Regions from separate parts of the Nocardioides sp. S5-5 genome, predicted to be linked through region 3. Evidence: riboswitches for the same ligand, from Rfam matches in the RefSeq annotation. Region 3 holds a riboswitch; each other region holds the start of a gene.
What was found. Region 3 has a riboswitch for cobalamin ahead of ACUP6Y_RS23745 (ribonucleoside-diphosphate reductase subunit alpha). Riboswitches for the same ligand answer to the same signal wherever they lie in the genome.
Positions count from the first base shown of each region.

Region 1 (2,254 bases), 2.0 Mb from region 3:
TCGTCGGTGAGGAAGCAGTGCACCGGGTTGTCGGCGGGCAGCCGGCCGGCGGTGATGCCCATGGCGACCATCCGGGCGTCGCACAGGATCGGCGCGCCGGCGTTCAGCGCGGCCCGGGCGGCGGGCACCAGCCGCGGATGGACGACCAGATCTCGCACCAGGTCGGTCTGCCCGCTGCCGTGGATCATCCGGACCGCGACCCTCTCCGCCTCGGCGGGGACCCCGGACAGGTCCGACTCGCGGCGGATGGTCGCGAACGAGTCGACGTAGATCGCCGGCCCGTCGGCGATGTAGTCGTAGCGGCGCGGCGGAGCGGTGGGGTCGGTCATTCAGCTTCCTCGGGGACGAGTACGCCGTGCCACGGCGTGACGATCACGGTCGGTGCGGCCCAGGCCGCGATGGTCGGGGCGTCCAGCCCGTCGTCGGGTACGGCGACATGCCGACCGCCCGCGACCGGGCCGAACGGGAGCGGGCCGGTCGCGACGGTGGCGCCGGTGGCGGCGGGCGCGGGCGCGGTGAGCGGGACGGACAGCTCGGGGACGTGCCACGGCGCGTCGGGTCCGGTGCCGCGGGCGGCCAGGAACGCCCGGGCCAGCGTGACCAGGGCGGCGGGCGCGTCGGCCAGAGCCCCGATCTCGCCCCAGCACACGCCGACCCGCAGCTGCGCGGTGCCGGCGTCCAGCGCGACCAGGCCGAGGTCGAGGTGCTTGTCGGCGAGGTCGCCGCGGCCGTCGTCGAGGGTGAACAGGAAGCGGCCCGGCAGCCCGGCCAGCGCGGCGTCGGCGAGCAGCAGCGCGTCGAGCGCGGCGAGCACCGGGCGCAGGTCGGCGCGGCCGCCGGCCAGCCCGGTCTGCGGCGAGACCAGCACGTTGCGGACCCGGTCGTGGGAGCGGGACGGCAGCAGGCCGGTCCGCTCGAGGGCGGCCAGCGCGGGGCCGGCCAGCAGGCCGGACGAGGTCAGGGGCATGGCGCGGACCTGGAGGTTGGCGCGGCCGGTGACCCGGACCCGGCCGTCGCCGTACTCCTCGGCGACGGCGGCCAACGCCCTCAGCGCCGAGACCGGCACCCGGCCGCCGGGCACCCGGATCCGCACCAGGCCGCCGTCGTCGGCCGGCCACGGGTGGACCACGCCGGGGCACCGGTCGGGGCGGCTGCGGGCCATGTGCGCCAAGTGACGGAGTCCTTCGAGGCCGGGGCTCCTCGCGATCGCCCCACATCGACCTCGCGACGGTCGGGCCGCAAGGGCCAGCAGGTCTTCGGACTCGGGATCATCCGGTTCGGAGCGTCTTCCCAGACCCCGGGAGGTCCAGTGACATCGTGCTCCGGCCGTCACCCACACCGCTGCGCGTCAGTCCCGGACTCGCACCGGGTTCCCTTCGCTGGCACCGGCACCATAGCAACCGCCCGCCGCGGCCCTCTCGGTAGCCTGACCGCCATGCCCTCGCTCAAGGACGTCGTCGACCTGGTCCACGGCTGGTACCCGCCCGCGACGGCCGACAGCTGGGACGCCGTCGGGCTCGTGTACGGCGACCCCGAGCAGCCCGTGAAGAAGGTGCTGCTGGCGGTCGACCCCACTCCCGAGGTCGCGGCGGAGGCCGCGGACTGGAAGGCCGACCTGCTGCTGGTCCACCACCCGCTCTTCCTCAAGGGCGTCCACGGCGTCGCGGCGACCACCCCGAAGGGCCGCACCCTGCACACGCTGGCGAAGGCCGACTGCGCGCTGCTGACCGCCCACACCAACGCCGACCAGGCCGTCGGGGGCGTGTCCGAGGCGTTCGCGGTCGCCCTCGGCCTCAAGGACCTCGCGCCGATCATCCCCGCGTCGGGCGAGCCCTGCGACAAGCTCACGGTCTTCGTCCCGGCCGACGCGGCCGCACCGGTGCGGGCCGCCGTCGCCGAGGCCGGAGCGGGCCAGATCGGCGACTACGACTTCGCCTCCTTCACCAGCGCACCCGGCGAGGGCCGGTTCCGCCCGCTCGACGGCGCGACGCCGATGATCGGGACCGTCGGTGAGCTGGAGACGGTGGAGGAGGTGCGGATCGAGGTCGTCCTGCCGCGCGCCCGCCGGGCGGCCGTGGTCCGCGCGATGCTGGCGGCCCATCCCTACGAGGAGCCGGCGTACGACGTCGTGGAGCTCGCCGATCCCCAGCTCGCCGGCGTGGGCACCGGGCGGGTCGGCAGCGTCGAGCCGACCACCCTGGCCGGCTTCGCCGAGGCGGTGGCCGCGGCGCTGCCGCCGACCCAGCACGGCGTC
Region 1 covers NZ_CP199913.1:1,944,750-1,947,003, forward strand. Annotated here, with positions in the region: gene ACUP6Y_RS09165 (precorrin-8X methylmutase) at 1-329, opposite strand, end outside; gene ACUP6Y_RS09170 (nitrite reductase) at 326-1,162, opposite strand; cobalamin riboswitch at 1,231-1,399, opposite strand; gene ACUP6Y_RS09175 (Nif3-like dinuclear metal center hexameric protein) at 1,436-2,254, shown strand, end outside.
Region 1: another riboswitch for cobalamin. It lies ahead of ACUP6Y_RS09170 (nitrite reductase); the one in region 3 lies ahead of ACUP6Y_RS23745 (ribonucleoside-diphosphate reductase subunit alpha).

Region 2 (2,254 bases), 2.0 Mb from region 3:
GTCTGCTTCGAGTCGCTGCTGCACCTCGACCGCCCGCTGGAGCACCACGACGTGGTCAGGCATCGACAGACACCTTCCTCCAGACGTCATGGGGGAAGGTGAGTGGGCCACGGTCGCGGCGCGGCAGCGCCATGCCGAGGGCGGCCACCCTCACGAGTATCTCGGCCTTCTCCTGGGCGTTCGGCACGGTCCATCGCTGTGGTGCGCGCCCCGACTTCTCGACGTAGTCGACGTGGAAGCCGGCGACGTCGACGGCCCGAAAGAAGATGTCGACCCGAGGCTCGCGCCGGCCCCGCTCGTAGGCGCTCAGCACGCTGGCCGTGATCCCCAGCCGGGCGGCCATCTCGGCCTGGCTGAGCCCAGCGCGCTGTCGCAGGCCGAGCAGGTCGGTGCCCCGCGGGGGTCGTTCGTCCATGAGCGGCATACGCCCATCTTAGCGTTTTCGCTAAGTCGATCAAGGGGTGTCGCCGAGGCGCCAGGTGAACTCCTCGGCCGGGATGGCGAAGGCCGCCCAGCCGGCGGAGCTCCAGGCCTCGACGGTCGCCCGCGCCCAGGCGGGATCGGCGGCCTCGACGATGTCGACCTCCGTGCTCGCCGGGCTCGGTGCCGGCGGCCCCAGCGGCTGGCCGCTGATCGGGTCGGCGAGGCCGTCCGCGCCGTCGACGCAGGTCACCCGGCGCAGGCCGATGCCGAGGCGCCGCTGGTGCTCGGCCAGGCTGAGCGCGGCGATGCCCGCGGCGCCGTACCCGACGACGGAGACGTGGTCCGGTGGATGCACGGCCGATTGGCGGGCGTAGCGGACCGAGCGGAGCAGGTCGCGTCCGTCCGCCCAGGTGGGTACGACGACGCGGACCCCGCCGCGGGTGGCGATCCGGCTCGCCAGGGCGCCCACCGCGTCGGCGTCGGTGCGGACCGCGGGGTGCCACAGGAGGAGGGTGTCCAGGTTGGGGTGGCCGTGAACGGCCACGTGGATGCCGGGCGCCTGCTGATCCTGCATGGGACCACCGTAGGCTGACTCCCCACAGGTCCGCGGTGCAGGAACCCGGTGTGAGACCGGGGCGGTTCCGCCACTGTGACCCCGTCGCCCTCGTGGCGGCGGGCAGCCAGACACTGGCCGCGGACACACCTACCGATGAGGGGCGCGAACCCCGAGGAGGCTTTGAGCGTCATGGCGCGCATCGCACTGCTGTCCACGTCCGACACCGACCTGCTGTCCGCGCGGGCCAGCGGCGCCGACTACGGCTGGGCCAACCCGGCGCGCAGCGACCTCGCCGCGCTCGTGCTGCTGGCCACCGGCGCCGACCTGGTCGTCGTCCGGCTGCTCGGCTCCCCGCAGCAGTACGACGCCGAGCTGGCCGCGCTGCGCGCGACCGGCCGCCCGCTCGTGGTGCTCGGTGGCGAGCTGACGCCGAGCGCCGAGCTGATGGAGGCCTCGACGGTGCCGGTCGGGATCGCGGCGGAGGCGCACCGCTACCTCGCCGAGGGCGGCCCGCGCAACCTCACCGAGCTGCACCGGTTCCTGTCCGACACGGTGCTGTTGACCGGCGAGGGCTTCGAGCCGCCGGAGGTGATCCCGGCGTGGGGGCTGGTCGAGCGGCCCGCGGTGGCCGGGGACCGGGCCACGGTGGGGGTGCTCTTCTACCGGGCGCACCAGGCCAGTGGGAACACCGCGTTCGTGCATGCGCTGTGCGACGCGATCGACGCCACCGGCGAGGCGGTCGGGGTGCCGATCTTCGCCGGATCGCTGCGGGCGGCGCCGGACGAGCTGTTCGCCGCGCTCGGCGACCTCGACGCGCTGGTCGTCACGGTGCTGGCGGCGGGCGGCTCGACGCCGGCCTCGGTCAGCGCGGGTGGCGAGGACGAGACCTGGGACGTGGAGCGGATCGCCGCCCTCGACATCCCCGTCCTGCAGGGGCTGTGCCTGACCAGCAGCCGCGCCGAGTGGGAGGCCTCCGACGACGGCGTCACCCCACTCGACTACGCCAACCAGGTCGCCATCCCCGAGTTCGACGGGCGGATCAGCACCGCGCCGTTCTCGTTCAAGGAGCTCGACGAGGCCGGGCTGCCGTCATACGTCGCTGACCCGGAGCGGGCCGCGCGGGTGGCCGGGCTCGCGGTCAACTACGCCCGGCTGCGGCGGATCCCCAACCAGGACAAGCGGATCGCGCTGATGCTGTCGGCGTACCCCACCAAGCACTCCCGCATCGGCAACGCGGTCGGCCTGGACACGCCCGTCTCGGCGGTGCGGATGCTG
Region 2 covers NZ_CP199913.1:1,911,969-1,914,222, forward strand. Annotated here, with positions in the region: gene ACUP6Y_RS09050 (hypothetical protein) at 1-63, opposite strand, end outside; gene ACUP6Y_RS09055 (helix-turn-helix domain-containing protein) at 56-415, opposite strand; gene ACUP6Y_RS09060 (hypothetical protein) at 455-997, opposite strand; cobalamin riboswitch at 1,014-1,133, shown strand; gene cobN (cobaltochelatase subunit CobN) at 1,169-2,254, shown strand, end outside.
Region 2: another riboswitch for cobalamin. It lies ahead of cobN (cobaltochelatase subunit CobN); the one in region 3 lies ahead of ACUP6Y_RS23745 (ribonucleoside-diphosphate reductase subunit alpha).

Region 3 (2,254 bases):
GCGCCTCGGCCCGCTCCGGGACGCCGAACACGTCGGCCACGGTCTCGATCTCGTCCCACACCGAGTCGAAGGAGACGTCGGCGCTGGGCTTGTTCTCGCCACAGCCGAAGAGCGAGAGGAAGGAGCCGACGCCGAGCTTCTCCAGCTCGTCCTGCGGGCCGGCGGCCTCGTCGCCGAAGGCGCTGGCGTAGGAGCCGTAGACGAAGTCCGGCTCGGCCTCGAGGAGGGTCTCGCTGTCGGGGTACTCCTTGGAGAGGACCGGCACGGCGTCGTACGCCGCCTTCCACTTCTCCGGCACCGCGTCGTCGAGGTACGCCGTCCCCGCCATCCGGTCGGACAGGTCGAGGGCCAACATCACCTCGGTGGCGCCCTGGTTCATGGTGACCGCGCGCTCCGGCGGCGCGCTGATCGTGGAGGTGAAGCCACAGCTGCCGGCCTTGACGGGGAAGCCGGTGGCGGTCGGTCCCTTGCTCTCGGCCTCCGGCGCGCCGGCGCATCCGGCGAGCAGGGGGAGCGCCGCGAGGGCAGCCAGGAAACGGGTACGACGGGTCGAGGACATGGTCGCTCTTTTCAGTCCGAGGCTCTTGCGCGAAGCCTGTTGTGCGGGTGTGTCGCGGACCCTCGAGATCCACGGCCAGCAGGTCTTCGGACTCGGGATCGATCGGACGGAGCGCCTTCCCGGACCGTCGTGCGTCCAGTGGCTTGCCCTGATTGCTCAGTGCCCCGCCCGTCACCCTCACCGCTGCGCGTCAGTCCCGGATTCGCACCGGGTTCCCTGCTCACGGGTGTGAGTTGACTGGCGAGGCGGACGCTAGCACGCACCGGCCCGACGTTCTTGGTGGGATATCTCACCTCTGCCGCAGCCGACGCGCCGACACCAGATCTAGGTCCCACGAATCTGGGTGACCCCTACATATGGTGGTTCTCGTAGCTGGTTCCTCGCCCCAGCCAGGGGCGCGGAGGCAAGAGGGAACCCGGTGGAAGTCCGGGACTGCCCCGCAGCGGTGAGTGGGAACGACCGCCGTCACACAGCACTGGGTCGCGATGTGCGACCTGGGAAGCGACGGCCAGTAGGACTCCTTTCGAGGAGACGCCCGCGAGTCCGAAGACCTGCCAGCGCGCCGCACCCGCCGGGTGCGGTGGTCCGAGGCCTCGTGGGAAGGCCGACGGCTGAGCAGGCGCGTCGGCGCCGCCCCGCTGTCGTCCCCTCGCGAGCCAGACTCCGAGGGGAGAACACCGTGACCGTCACCGAGTCACCCACCCGCACCACCATGACGGTGCGCAAGCGCAACGGCGAGACCGAGCGCGTCGACGTCACCAAGATCGTGCGCGCCGTCGACCGGGTCAGCGCCGACCTGCCCGACGTCGACCCGATGCGGGTCGCGACCCGCACCATCAGCGGCCTGTACGACGGCGCGACCACCGCCGAGCTGGACCGGCTCTCGATCCAGACCGCGGCCGAGCTCACGGCTGCGGAGCCGGCGTACTCGAAGCTCGCGGCCCGGCTGTTGGCGGGCTACATCGACAAGGAGGTCCGCAACCAGGGCGTGGCCTCCTTCAGTCAGTCGGTCGCGCTGGGCCATGCCGAGGGCGTGATCGGCGACGAGACGGCGCGGTTCGTGAAGGACAACGCCCGCAAGCTCGACTTCGCGATCGACGAGGATGCGGACCGTCGGTTCGAGTACTTCGGCCTGCGCACGGTCTACGACCGCTACCTGCTGCGCCACCCCACGGCGCGGCTGGTGATCGAGACGCCGCAGTACTTCCTGCTCCGCGTCGCCTGCGGCCTGTCCCGTACGCCGGCCGAGGCGATCGGCTTCTACCGGCTGATGTCGAGCCTGGCCTACCTGCCGAGCAGCCCGACGCTGTTCAACTCCGGCACGCGGCACACGCAGATGTCGTCGTGCTACCTGGTCGACAGCCCGCGCGACGAGCTGGAGTCGATCTACAGCCGTTACACGCAGGTCGCGCAGCTCTCGAAGTTCGCCGGCGGCATCGGCATCGGCTTCTCCCGGGTGCGCTCGCGCGGCGCGCTGATCCGTGGCACCAACGGTCAGTCCAACGGGATCGTGCCCTTCCTGCGCACCCTCGACTCGTCGGTGGCGGCGGTCAACCAGGGCGGCCGCCGCAAGGGCGCCGCCTGTGTCTACCTGGAGCCGTGGCACCCCGACGTCGAGGAGTTCCTCGAGCTGCGGGACAACACCGGTGAGGAGGCCCGTCGTACCCACAACCTCAACCTGGCCAACTGGATCCC
Region 3 covers NZ_CP199913.1:4,906,668-4,908,921, reverse strand. Annotated here, with positions in the region: gene ACUP6Y_RS23750 (ABC transporter substrate-binding protein) at 1-559, opposite strand, end outside; cobalamin riboswitch at 622-816, opposite strand; cobalamin riboswitch at 916-1,132, shown strand; gene ACUP6Y_RS23745 (ribonucleoside-diphosphate reductase subunit alpha) at 1,239-2,254, shown strand, end outside.